2 regions of the Enterobacter sp. HK169 genome follow, and region 1 is predicted to be linked to the other one. Evidence: predicted binding sites of a transcription regulator. Region 1 holds the regulator's gene; the other holds the start of a gene.
What was found. Region 1 encodes PhoB, which activates phosphate uptake and scavenging genes when phosphate is short. Its sites were predicted from a motif close to CTGTCATAAAACTGNCNNAT; they were not measured.

Region 1 (5,926 bases):
CTGCTGGTGCGCCCAAAGCGGTCGAAGCTGGGCGGCGGGCAGGGCAAGCTGGAGCTTTGCCAGCTCTGGCGCAGCGTTCGTCAGCGCCTGTTGCGCCTGCTGCTGCATTGCGGTGACGCGCTGTTGCTCAAGCACGAGCTCATCATGGCGCGTAAGCCACTGAAAATCTTTCTGTTGGCTTTGCTGCTGAACCAGCAGGATTTTCTCTTCGTCAGTAAGCGCCTGCAAACTTTGCTGCAACTGCTGCTGTTGCTCTTCGCTCAACAGCACGACGCCCGCCGCCTGCGCCTCGCACTTTTCAAGCACGCTGCGGGCGGCTTTATGTTTTTCAAACACCATGGCGGAAATCTGTCCGTAGATCTCGGTGCCGGTCAGCTCTTCCAGCAGCTCGGCGCGATCGCTCGGCCTGGCATTAAGGAAGGCGGCAAACTGCCCCTGTGAGAGCAGCATCGAGCGGGTGAAGCGGCCATAGTCCAGCCCGGTGAGCGCAGCGGTTTGCTCCAGTTTATCCGTCACTTTGTCGGCCAGGATTTTGCCATCTTCGCAGCGCGCCAGCTCCACGCGCGGCGCCTGCAGGTTGCCGTCCGGCTGGTTGCGCGCGCGGTTCTGGCTCCAGAATGCGCGATAGGCGGTGCCTTTTACCTCGAACTCCACTTCCGCCAGGCACTCGGCGGTGTCGCGCGTCATCAGGTCGTTTTGCGCCTGAGAGACCTTCTGCAGGCGCGGCGTTTCGTGATAAAGCGCCAGACAGATGGCGTCGAGCAGGGTGGTTTTACCTGCCCCGGTCGCGCCGGTAATGGCAAACAGCCCGTTGCTGGCAAACGGCTCCGCGGTAAAGTCAATTTTCCACTCGCCCTTGAGGGAGTTGAGATTTTTCAGGCGCAGGCTCAAAATTTTCATGCGTTTTCTTCCTCATCATTGAGCGCATGCAGGGTATGGCTGAACAGTTCGCTGAGTCTTGCGCGCTTCGCGTCGTCAATTTCCTCCTGCGAGAGCCTGCGTTCAAACACCTCTTCAACCCGAAGCTCACTGAGCGTTTCACGTTGAGCGCTTAACAGAATTTTCTCGCGCTGCTCGCGGCTGCGGCGTACCAGTAAGACTTCGACGGGTAAATCTTCCGTCAGCGCCTGTATTTTACGCTGCATATCGTGCAGGTAGTCGTCGGTGGTGATTTCGATATCCAGCCAGACGGGCGGGTTAAGCGCTGTTCCGCGCCACTGCTCAAGCTGGGCGGTAATGGCGGCAAGATCGCCCCTCAGCACCGCCAGCGGCTGGGTGACCGGGACCTCCAGCGTCTCGACGGCGTGAAGTTTTCCGTCGGAAAAGCTCACCAGATGGACGGATTTGGCCTTGCCCGTTTCGTCAAAGCTGAGCGAAATTGGCGAGCCGCAGTAGCGGATGTGCTCGCTGCCGCCGACGATCTGCGCCCGGTGAATATGTCCGAGCGCAATGTAGTCGGCTGGCGGGAAGTTCTGCGCCGGAAAGGCATCCAGCGTGCCGATATAGATGTCACGTACGGCGTCACTTTTACTGGCCCCGACGGTGGTGAGATGCCCGGTCGCAATCACCGGAATCGGCTGGTCGCCGCGCAGGGCGCAGGCATCGGCGTGCTGCTGGTGATAATAATCGGTGATGGCCTGCAGGAGATGCTGCTGCTTTTCCGCACCCGACAGCCCCGCCTGGCTTTGCACGATGTCCCGCGGACGCAAAAACGGAATGGGGCACAGCACCGCCCCCGGCGTGCCGTCGCGTTTTTTCAGGATCTGCGGGGCGTGCCCGGCGCTGGCGACGACGGTGGTATTGAGAAATGCCAGGATGTCACGAGATTCATTGAGCGTCGCGACGGAATCATGGTTGCCGGCGACAATCACCAGATGACAGCCGGTTTGCTGCAAATTCACCACGAAGCGGTTGTACAGTTCACGCGCATAGCTGGGGGGCGAGCCGGTATCAAAGATGTCACCCGCCACAATAATCGCGTCCACCTCGTGCGTCCGGGCCGTTTTCAGCAGCCAGTTCAGGAAGGCTTCATGTTCAGCCGCACGGCTTTTGCTGTAAAAATTTTGACCCAGATGCCAGTCCGAGGTGTGAAGTATGCGCATAGCTGATCCGTGGCAAAAAAGAGAAAGCAGGATTATAAACGTTCAGAGACGGGAAAATAACCGCTGTAATAAAACAACGGTTTGCCCGTTATCGTGGTACTGTTTTTCATAAATCTGTCATAAATCTGACGCATAATGGCGCCGAATTACAAACTTGTAACTTAAATAAGATAAGACAGGGCAAAGTATGGCGAGACGTATTCTGGTCGTAGAAGATGAAGCTCCAATTCGTGAAATGGTGTGCTTCGTGCTCGAGCAAAACGGCTTCCAGCCGGTTGAAGCGGAAGATTATGACAGCGCAGTGAACCAGCTGAATGAACCCTGGCCCGATCTGATTCTGCTGGACTGGATGTTGCCCGGCGGCTCCGGACTGCAGTTTATCAAACACCTGAAGCGTGAAGCGCTGACCCGCGACATCCCGGTTGTGATGCTCACGGCGCGCGGAGAAGAAGAGGATCGCGTGCGCGGTCTGGAGACCGGCGCGGACGATTACATTACTAAACCGTTCTCTCCAAAAGAGCTGGTTGCCCGCATTAAAGCCGTGATGCGCCGTATTTCGCCGATGGCGGTGGAAGAGGTGATTGAGATGCAGGGGCTGAGCCTTGACCCCACCTCACACCGCGTCATGACCGGTGAGAATCCCCTCGACATGGGGCCTACCGAATTTAAACTCCTGCACTTCTTTATGACCCACCCGGAACGCGTTTACAGCCGCGAGCAGTTGCTGAATAACGTCTGGGGAACTAACGTGTATGTCGAAGACCGGACGGTTGACGTACATATTCGCCGCCTGCGAAAAGCACTGGAACTGAGCGGCCACGATCGCATGGTGCAGACGGTCCGCGGCACGGGTTATCGTTTTTCTACCCGTTTCTGAACAATGACAGGAGTGTGACGCGTGCTGGAACGTCTGTCATGGAAAAGGCTCGTCTTTGAACTGATCTTATGCTGTATTCCGGCCTTCCTTCTGGGGGCCTTTCTTGGACACCTGCCGTGGTTTCTGCTGGCGTCGGTCACCGGGCTGCTGATCTGGCATTTCTGGAACCTGCTGCGCCTCTCCTGGTGGCTGTGGGTTGACCGAAGTATGACGCCGCCGCCGGGAAGCGGCAGCTGGGAGCCGCTGCTGTACGGTCTGCATCAGATGCAGATGCGTAATAAAAAGCGTCGCCGCGAGCTGGGAAGCCTGATTAAGCGTTTTCGCAGCGGTGCAGAGTCGCTGCCGGATGCCGTTATTCTGACGACCGAAGAAGGGACGATCTTCTGGTGTAACGGCCTTGCGCAACAGCTGCTGGGCCTGCGCTGGCCCGATGATAATGGTCAGAATATCCTCAACCTTCTGCGTTATCCCGAATTTACGCTGTATCTGAAAAAGCGTGATTTTACCCGCCCGCATAATCTGAAGCTCAATAATGGTCGCCATCTGGAAATCCGCGTGATGCCCTACAGCGATAAACAGTGGCTGATGGTGGCGCGCGATGTCACCCAGATGCACCAGCTGGAAGGGGCGCGTCGCAACTTCTTCGCCAACGTCAGTCACGAACTGCGTACACCGCTGACCGTGCTTCAGGGATACCTGGAGATGATGCAGGAGCAAACGCTTGAAGGCGCGCCGCGTGAAAAAGCGCTGCACACCATGCGCGAGCAAACGCACCGGATGGAAGGGCTGGTGAAGCAGCTGCTGACGCTCTCGAAGATTGAAGCGGCGCCGTCGCTCGCGCTAAATGACACCATTGATGTGCCGATGATGCTGCGGGTCGTTGAGCGTGAAGCGCAGACGTTAAGCCACAAAAAGCATCACCTGACTTTTGAGGTCGACAATACGCTGAAGGTGCTGGGCAGCGAAGATGAACTGCGGAGCGCCATTTCCAACCTGGTGTATAACGCGGTGAATCATACGCCGGAGGGGACGAATATCGTGGTGCGCTGGCACCATGCCCCAACGGGGGCTGAGTTTAGCGTGGAAGACAACGGGCCGGGGATCGCGCCTGAGCATATTCCGCGTCTGACCGAGCGCTTTTACCGTGTGGATAAAGCGCGATCCCGGCAAACAGGCGGAAGCGGCCTGGGGCTGGCAATTGTGAAACACGCGGTGAATCACCATGAAAGCCGTCTCGATATTCAGAGTACGCTGGGTAAAGGAACCCGCTTCAGTTTCGTTATTCCGGAACGATTAATTGCCAAAAAGATCGCCTGACGGCAGGCGTGTCATTTTACCTTTCCACGGGTCAGCGTCTGCTGGCCCGTTTGCTTTGCAGTCAAGCGAAACGCGGATGAATTTTATACGGCTGACTGTTTTTTGTTCGCATGATTAGCCATGGGTTTTTCTTATAAATAGCGTATTGTTCTGACGTGTATTTTCATGCTGGCATATTGTTCTGGTTTTACGATCCCACCTTGCCTTTAAACGTTATAAGCGTTTAAATTGCGCCCCAGATACTGTCAGACCGACTGTATTTGCGTGGTAAATCGAAAAACTATTCTTCTCCACGCCAGGACGGGAGCATTTCCCGCTGAAATTGAGCAAATTTTCGGCTGTATCGTCCCGTCAGGGATATCGAAAATCTCAATGTTTTCAACACCACATCCACAGGCAGTAAGGTTTTATGACCCATCACTTAAAATCGCGTGACATCATCGCGCTGGGCTTTATGACATTTGCGCTGTTCGTTGGCGCAGGCAACATCATTTTCCCTCCAATGGTTGGCTTACAGGCGGGTGAACACGTCTGGACCGCCGCGTTTGGTTTCCTGATTACTGCCGTGGGTCTGCCGGTTCTGACCGTCGTCGCGCTGGCGAAAGTCGGCGGCGGTGTGGATAGCCTCAGCACCCCGATTGGCAAAGTGGCGGGCGTTCTGCTGGCAACCGTCTGCTATCTGGCCGTTGGCCCGCTGTTTGCGACCCCGCGTACGGCAACCGTGTCCTTCGAAGTGGGTATTGCTCCCCTGACCGGTGACGGTGCGATGCCGCTGTTTATCTACAGCCTGATCTACTTCGCGATCGTGATTCTGGTTTCCCTCTATCCGGGCAAGCTGCTGGATACCGTGGGTAACTTCCTGGCTCCGCTGAAAATTGTGGCGCTGATTGTTCTGGCTGTTGCGGCCATCGTCTGGCCAGCGGGCCCGATTAGCGACGCGATGGACGCCTATAAAAATGCCGCGTTCTCTAACGGCTTTGTGAACGGCTACCTGACGATGGATACGCTGGGCGCGATGGTGTTTGGTATCGTTATCGTTAACGCTGCGCGTTCCCGCGGTGTGACCGAAGCGCGTCTGCTGACCCGCTATACCATCTGGGCTGGCCTGATGGCCGGCGTGGGGCTGACGCTGCTGTATCTGGCGCTGTTCCGTCTGGGCTCCGACAGCGCCATGCTGGTCGATCAGAACGCCAACGGTGCGGCTATCCTGCACGCCTACGTTCAGCACACCTTCGGCGGTGCGGGCAGTATGCTGCTGGCAGCGCTCATCTTCCTTGCCTGTCTGGTGACGGCGGTTGGCCTGACCTGCGCCTGCGCAGAGTTCTTTGCACAGTATCTGCCGCTCTCTTACCGCACCCTGGTGTTTATCCTCGGTATCTTCTCCATGGCGGTGTCCAACCTCGGTCTGAGCCACCTGATTCAGGTCTCTATTCCGGTGCTGACGGCTATTTACCCGCCGTGTATCGTGCTGGTGGTGCTGAGCTTTACTCGCCCGTGGTGGAACAACTCTTCACGAATTATTGCGCCAGCCATGTTTATCAGCCTGATTTTTGGTATCCTTGACGGGATTAAAGCATCAGCTTTCGCGCACATACTGCCGGCATGGACACAGCGTCTGCCGCTGTCCGAG
Region 2 (5,926 bases), 2.1 Mb from region 1:
CGCCTACAAATTTGGCGTGAAAACGCTGTACTATCACAACACCCGTGACGGTGCGGAAGACGCGCAGGACGACATGGTACCGTCAATTCAGGACGATGGCTGCGAAAGCGGCGCATGTAAGATCTAATGAAGGGCGGGGATATCCCCGCCTTTATTTCGTAAGACAGGACACACTCATGGCATATACCACCTTTTCACAGACGAAAAACGACCAGCTCAAAGAGCCGATGTTCTTCGGCCAGCCGGTCAACGTGGCACGCTACGATCAGCAAAAATATGACATCTTCGAAAAGCTGATTGAAAAGCAACTCTCCTTCTTCTGGCGCCCGGAAGAAGTGGACGTCTCCCGCGACCGTATTGACTACCAGTCGCTGCCGGATCACGAAAAACATATCTTCATCAGCAACCTGAAGTACCAGACGCTGCTGGACTCCATTCAGGGTCGTAGCCCGAACGTGGCGCTGCTGCCGCTGATCTCCATTCCTGAGCTGGAAACCTGGGTGGAAACCTGGGCGTTCTCCGAGACGATCCACTCCCGCTCTTACACCCACATCATCCGCAACATCGTGAACGATCCGGCTGTGGTGTTTGACGATATCGTCACCAACGAGCAGATCCAGAAGCGCGCGGAAGGCATTGCCCACTACTACGACGAGCTGATCGAGATGACCAGCTACTGGCATCTGCTGGGCGAAGGTACGCACAACGTGAACGGTAAAACCATCACCGTGAACCTGCGCGCGCTGAAAAAACAGCTGTACCTGTGCCTGATGAGCGTTAACGCGCTGGAAGCGATCCGCTTCTACGTGAGCTTCGCATGCTCCTTCGCCTTTGCAGAGCGCAAGCTGATGGAAGGCAACGCCAAAATCATTCGTCTGATCGCCCGCGATGAAGCCCTGCACCTGACCGGTACCCAGCACATGCTGAACCTGCTGCGCAGCGGGACGGACGATCCGGAGATGGCGGAAATCGCCGAAGAGTGCAAGCAGGAGTGCTACGACCTGTTCGTGCTGGCGGCTCAGCAGGAGAAAGAGTGGGCAGACTACCTGTTCCGTGACGGCTCCATGATTGGCCTGAACAAAGACATCCTGTGCCAGTACGTTGAGTACATCACCAACATCCGCATGCAGGCTGTCGGTCTTGACCTGCCGTTCCAGACGCGCTCTAACCCAATCCCGTGGATCAACACCTGGCTGGTGTCCGATAACGTGCAGGTTGCGCCGCAGGAAGTGGAAGTCAGCTCTTATCTGGTCGGTCAGATTGATTCTGAAGTCAACACCGACGACCTGAGCAACTTCCAGCTCTGATGTCACGCGTCACGCTACGTCTTTCCGGCACTGAGGTACTGTGTCGGGAGGAGCACCCTTCTCTGCTGGTGGCGCTTGAGGCGCATCAGGTAGAAGTAGAGTACCAGTGTCGTTCCGGCTACTGCGGCTCCTGCCGCTGCCGTCTGGTCGCCGGCCAGGTGGACTGGCTGACCGAGCCACTGGCCTTTATCAACGAAGGGGAAATTTTGCCCTGCTGCTGCCGGGCAAAAGGCGATATAGAGATCGAGATGTGATGTTGTCCTTATCCCCTCTCCCGGTGGGAGAGGGTTAGGGTGAGGGTATCAGGCCGCAGAGCCTGATTGTCGGGTGGCGGCTTCGCCTTACCCGACCTGCCAAACCTACTTCCGGTGAATGAATTCGACCGCTTTATCCGGGAAATCCGTAAACAGTCCGTCCACGCCCGCCTGGTTATACAACACCTCATAAAGCTGATTCACGTCCGTGGCATACGGCGGCAGCTGGTCTGCACGCACGGTATACGGATGCACCTGCATCCTGCTGGCGTGCGCCTCTTTCACCATCGCCGTCAGCTTCACGTGGCCCGGCGCTGAGCCTTCCGCCACCAGCATGTGGTAATCCGGCCCGATGCCGTCGGCGTACTGCGCAATCTGCTTCATCGCGCCCGGCTTAAACATCCAGTCGTAGCTGTAGTTCACCCACTTGCCGTCCGGCTGCTTCTCCTGGGTTTCATTCCAGTCGGTATAGGCAATCAGCTGCACCAGATTGAGGTTCATCCCCATCTTCGGCTCCAGCTCGGTTTTGATGCGCTTCAGCTCGGCGGCGTCAAAACACTGCAGGTAAACTTTGTCCTTCTTGCTGGTGTAGCCGTACTGTTTCAGCACCTCCAGCGTCTTCGCGGCAATATCTTTGCCTTCCTGATGGTGGAACCACGGCGCTTTGATCTCCGGGTAGATGCCGATATTTTTACCGGTTGAGTGGTTCAGCCCCTGAACAAACTCAATCTCTTCCTGGAAGGTATGGATCCGGAAGTCAGATTTGCCCATCGGGAAACGTCCCGGATAGACCTGCACCTTCTTGCCGTTTTCAATCTCAAAGCCTTCGGTAAACTTCAGGGAACGGATCTCCGCCAGCGTGAAATCAATGGCGTAGTAGCGACCATCTTTGCGCGCGCGGTCCGGGAAACGCTCCGCCACGTCCGTCACGCGGTCCAGATAGTGGTCATGCAGGACGACCAGCTGGTCGTCCTTGGTCATCACCAGATCCTGCTCCAGATAATCCGCGCCCTGGGCATAGGCCATCGCCTTCGCCGGAAGCGTATGCTCCGGCAGATAGCCGCTGGCGCCGCGGTGGGCAATAACGATTTTATCCGCCGCCAGCGCGGAGCCTGTCATCAGGCCTGCCAGCAGCAGGCCGGTTGTTACGTAAGATAATTTCATCGCAATGCTCCTTATTGACGACGCGCCAGCACTTCCGCGTGGTGACGTTTCTCACCGATCATGACCACAATGAGCAGCAATACCGCCAGCACGCTGCCGCCGATCATCACCATAAAGCCGCCGTCCCAGCCGAAGAAGTCAACGGTGTAGCCCACGATGGCGCTCGCCGCGACCGAACCGCCCAGGTAACCGAACAGACCGGTAAAGCCTGCCGCCGTGCCTGCCGCTTTTTTCGGTGCCAGCTCCAGCGCGTGCAGACCGATCAGCATCACCGGACCGTAAATCAGGAAGCCGATGACGATCATGCAGGCCATGTCTACTGATGGGTTGCCCGGCGGGTTGAGCCAGTAAACGACGGTCGCGATGGTGACCAGGGTCATAAAGAACACGCCCGTCGCGCCGCGGTTGCCTTTAAACACCTTGTCCGACATCCAGCCGCAAAGCAGCGTGCCCGGGATCCCGGCATATTCATACAGGAAATAGGCCCAGGAGGACTTATCCAGCGCGAAGTGCTTCACCTCTTTCAGGTAGGTCGGGGACCAGTCCAGAATGCCGTAGCGCAACAGGTAAACGAACACGTTCGCCACCGCGATGTACCACAGCAGCTTGTTCGGCAGGACGTACTTCATGAAGATCTGTTTTGCGGTCAGCTCCTCTTCGTGCTCCTTGCTGTAATCATCCGGATAGTCGTTTTTGTACTCTTCAATCGGCGGCAGGCCGCAGGATTGCGGCGTATCGCGCATCAGCGCGAAGGCGATAATCGCCACGACGATGGCGCCAAAGGCAGGCATATAGAGCGCAGCGTGCCAGTCGTTGAACCAGGCCATCCCCAGCAGGAACAGCAGCGGCGGAATACCGCCACCGACGTTATGCGCACAGTTCCACACCGACACGATACCGCCGCGTTCCTTCTGCGACCACCAGTGCACCATGGTACGTCCGCACGGCGGCCACCCCATCCCCTGGAACCAGCCGCAGAGGAACAGCAGCACGAACATGACGGCGATGCTGGAGGTTGCCCACGGCACAAAGCCCATGAACAGCATGACCGCAGCCGCCAGGATCAGGCCGGCGGGCAGGAACACGCGCGGATTCGAGCGATCCGATACCGACCCCATGATGAATTTGGAAAAACCGTAGGCGATTGAGATCCCCGACAGCGCGAACCCCAGATCGCCGCGGGAGAAGCCCTGCTCCACCAGATACGGCATGGCGAGCGCGAAGTTTTTACGTACAAGGTAGTACGCCGCGTACCCGAAGAAGATCCCCAGGAAAATTTGCCAGCGCAGACGGCGGTATAGCGGATCAATTTCTGCCTCTGGCAGACGCGCCCTGTGCGGCGCAGGTTTGAAGATACTGAGCATAACAGCCTCCGTGGCCTTGAATTGAATGGGCAGGTGGCTCGCACCTGAATTCCAGAGGCGGGGATGTTAAGAAATCACGGTGATTGTTACTGTGAATCAACGCACAGATTGTTACAGAAATATGACAGAATGCGCAAAAAAGCGCATGAAATCACGTTCCACTTTCGAATTTCGCGCGTTTATGTTCGAAATCAAACAAACCACACTATTGGTATGGCTAAATGATAAAAAAACGAACATAGAGGGTAAACAATGACCATTCACGATCCTCGCTACAGCGATGTGATAATCATTGGCGGTGGCGCAACCGGCGCCGGGATCGCACGCGACTGCGCCCTTCGCGGCTTAAGCGTCACGCTGCTGGAGCGCCACGATATCGCCACGGGCGCAACCGGGCGTAACCATGGTTTGCTGCACAGCGGCGCGCGGTATGCGGTTACCGACGGTGAATCCGCACGCGAATGTATTGCTGAAAACCAGATCCTCAAGCGTATCGCCCGCCACTGCATTGAGCCGACCGACGGCCTCTTTATTACTCTTCCCGAAGATGACCTCGCCTTTCAGGACACCTTTATTACCGCCTGCACTGCGGCGGGCATTCAGGCTGAGGCCATGGACCCGGCGCTGGCGCGGCGGCTGGAACCGTCGGTTAACCCGGCGCTTATCGGCGCGGTAAAAGTGCCTGACGGCACCGTTGACCCCTTCCGCCTGACCGCCGCCAATATGCTGGACGCCCGCGAGCATGGCGCGCAAATCCTGAACGGGCACGAAGTGACCGGGCTTATCCGTGAAGGTCATCGCATCTGCGGCGTGCGGATCCTTGATACGCAGTACAACGAACACAGCGAGCTGTATGCCGCCGTGGTGGTCAACTCGGCGGGGATCTGGGGGCAGCGCATCGCGGAATACGCGGACCTGTCGGTGCGCATGTTCCCGGCAAAAGGCTCGCTGCTGATCCTCGACCACCGCATCAATAACCACGTGATCAACCGCTGCCGCAAACCGTCTGATGCCGATATCCTCGTCCCGGGCGACACCATTTCGTTAATCGGTACCACCTCAACCCACGTCGACTACAGCGAGATTGACTACAACCGCGTGACCGCTGAAGAGGTCGACGTCCTGCTGCGCGAAGGGGAAAAACTGGCCCCGGTGATGGCGCAGACGCGTATTCTGCGCGCCTACGCGGGCGTGCGTCCGCTGGTTGCCAGCGACAACGACCCGAGCGGACGTAACGTCAGCCGGGGCATCGTGCTGCTCGATCACGCCGAGCGCGACGGCATGGACGGGTTTATCACCATCACCGGCGGCAAGCTGATGACCTACCGCCTGATGGCCGAGTGGGCGACCGATGCCGTCTGCCGCAAGCTGGGCAATACCGAACGGTGCGTGACGGCAGAGCAGCCACTGCCCGGCTCGCGTCAGTCAACCGAAAAAACGCTGCAAAAAATTATCTCCCTGCCCGCGCCGCTGCGCGGATCCGCGATTTACCGCCACGGCGACAGAACGCCGCAGTGGCTCGGTGAAGGACGCCTGAGCCGCAGCCTGGTATGCGAGTGCGAAGCCGTCACCGCCGGTGAGGTGCAGTATGCGGTGGAGAGCCTGACGGTCACAAGCCTGCTCGATCTTCGTCGCCGCACCCGCGTGGGAATGGGTACCTGTCAGGGCGAGCTGTGCGCCTGTCGTGCCGCCGGGCTGCTGCAGCGTTTTCACACCACTACCGCCACCCAGTCGCTCGATCAGCTCAGCGCGTTTTTAAACGAGCGCTGGAAAGGCATTCAGCCTGTCGCCTGGGGCGATGCCCTGCGCGAAAGCGAATTTACCCGCTGGGTCTACC

Region 2: a site for PhoB is predicted at 4,198-4,217, ahead of glpT (glycerol-3-phosphate transporter). Genes of this name have one in related genera too.

Annotation. Positions count from the first base shown of each region.
Region 1 is NZ_CP017087.1:3,931,263-3,937,188, forward strand. Features, by position in the region: gene sbcC (exonuclease subunit SbcC) at 1-900, opposite strand, end outside; gene sbcD (exonuclease subunit SbcD) at 897-2,102, opposite strand; gene phoB (phosphate response regulator transcription factor PhoB) at 2,290-2,979, shown strand; gene phoR (phosphate regulon sensor histidine kinase PhoR) at 3,001-4,296, shown strand; gene brnQ (branched-chain amino acid transporter carrier protein BrnQ) at 4,706-5,926, shown strand, end outside.
Region 2 is NZ_CP017087.1:1,524,130-1,530,055, forward strand. Features, by position in the region: gene nrdA (class 1a ribonucleoside-diphosphate reductase subunit alpha) at 1-127, shown strand, start outside; gene nrdB (class Ia ribonucleoside-diphosphate reductase subunit beta) at 177-1,307, shown strand; gene yfaE (class I ribonucleotide reductase maintenance protein YfaE) at 1,307-1,561, shown strand; gene glpQ (glycerophosphodiester phosphodiesterase) at 1,667-2,725, opposite strand; gene glpT (glycerol-3-phosphate transporter) at 2,737-4,089, opposite strand; gene glpA (anaerobic glycerol-3-phosphate dehydrogenase subunit A) at 4,342-5,926, shown strand, end outside.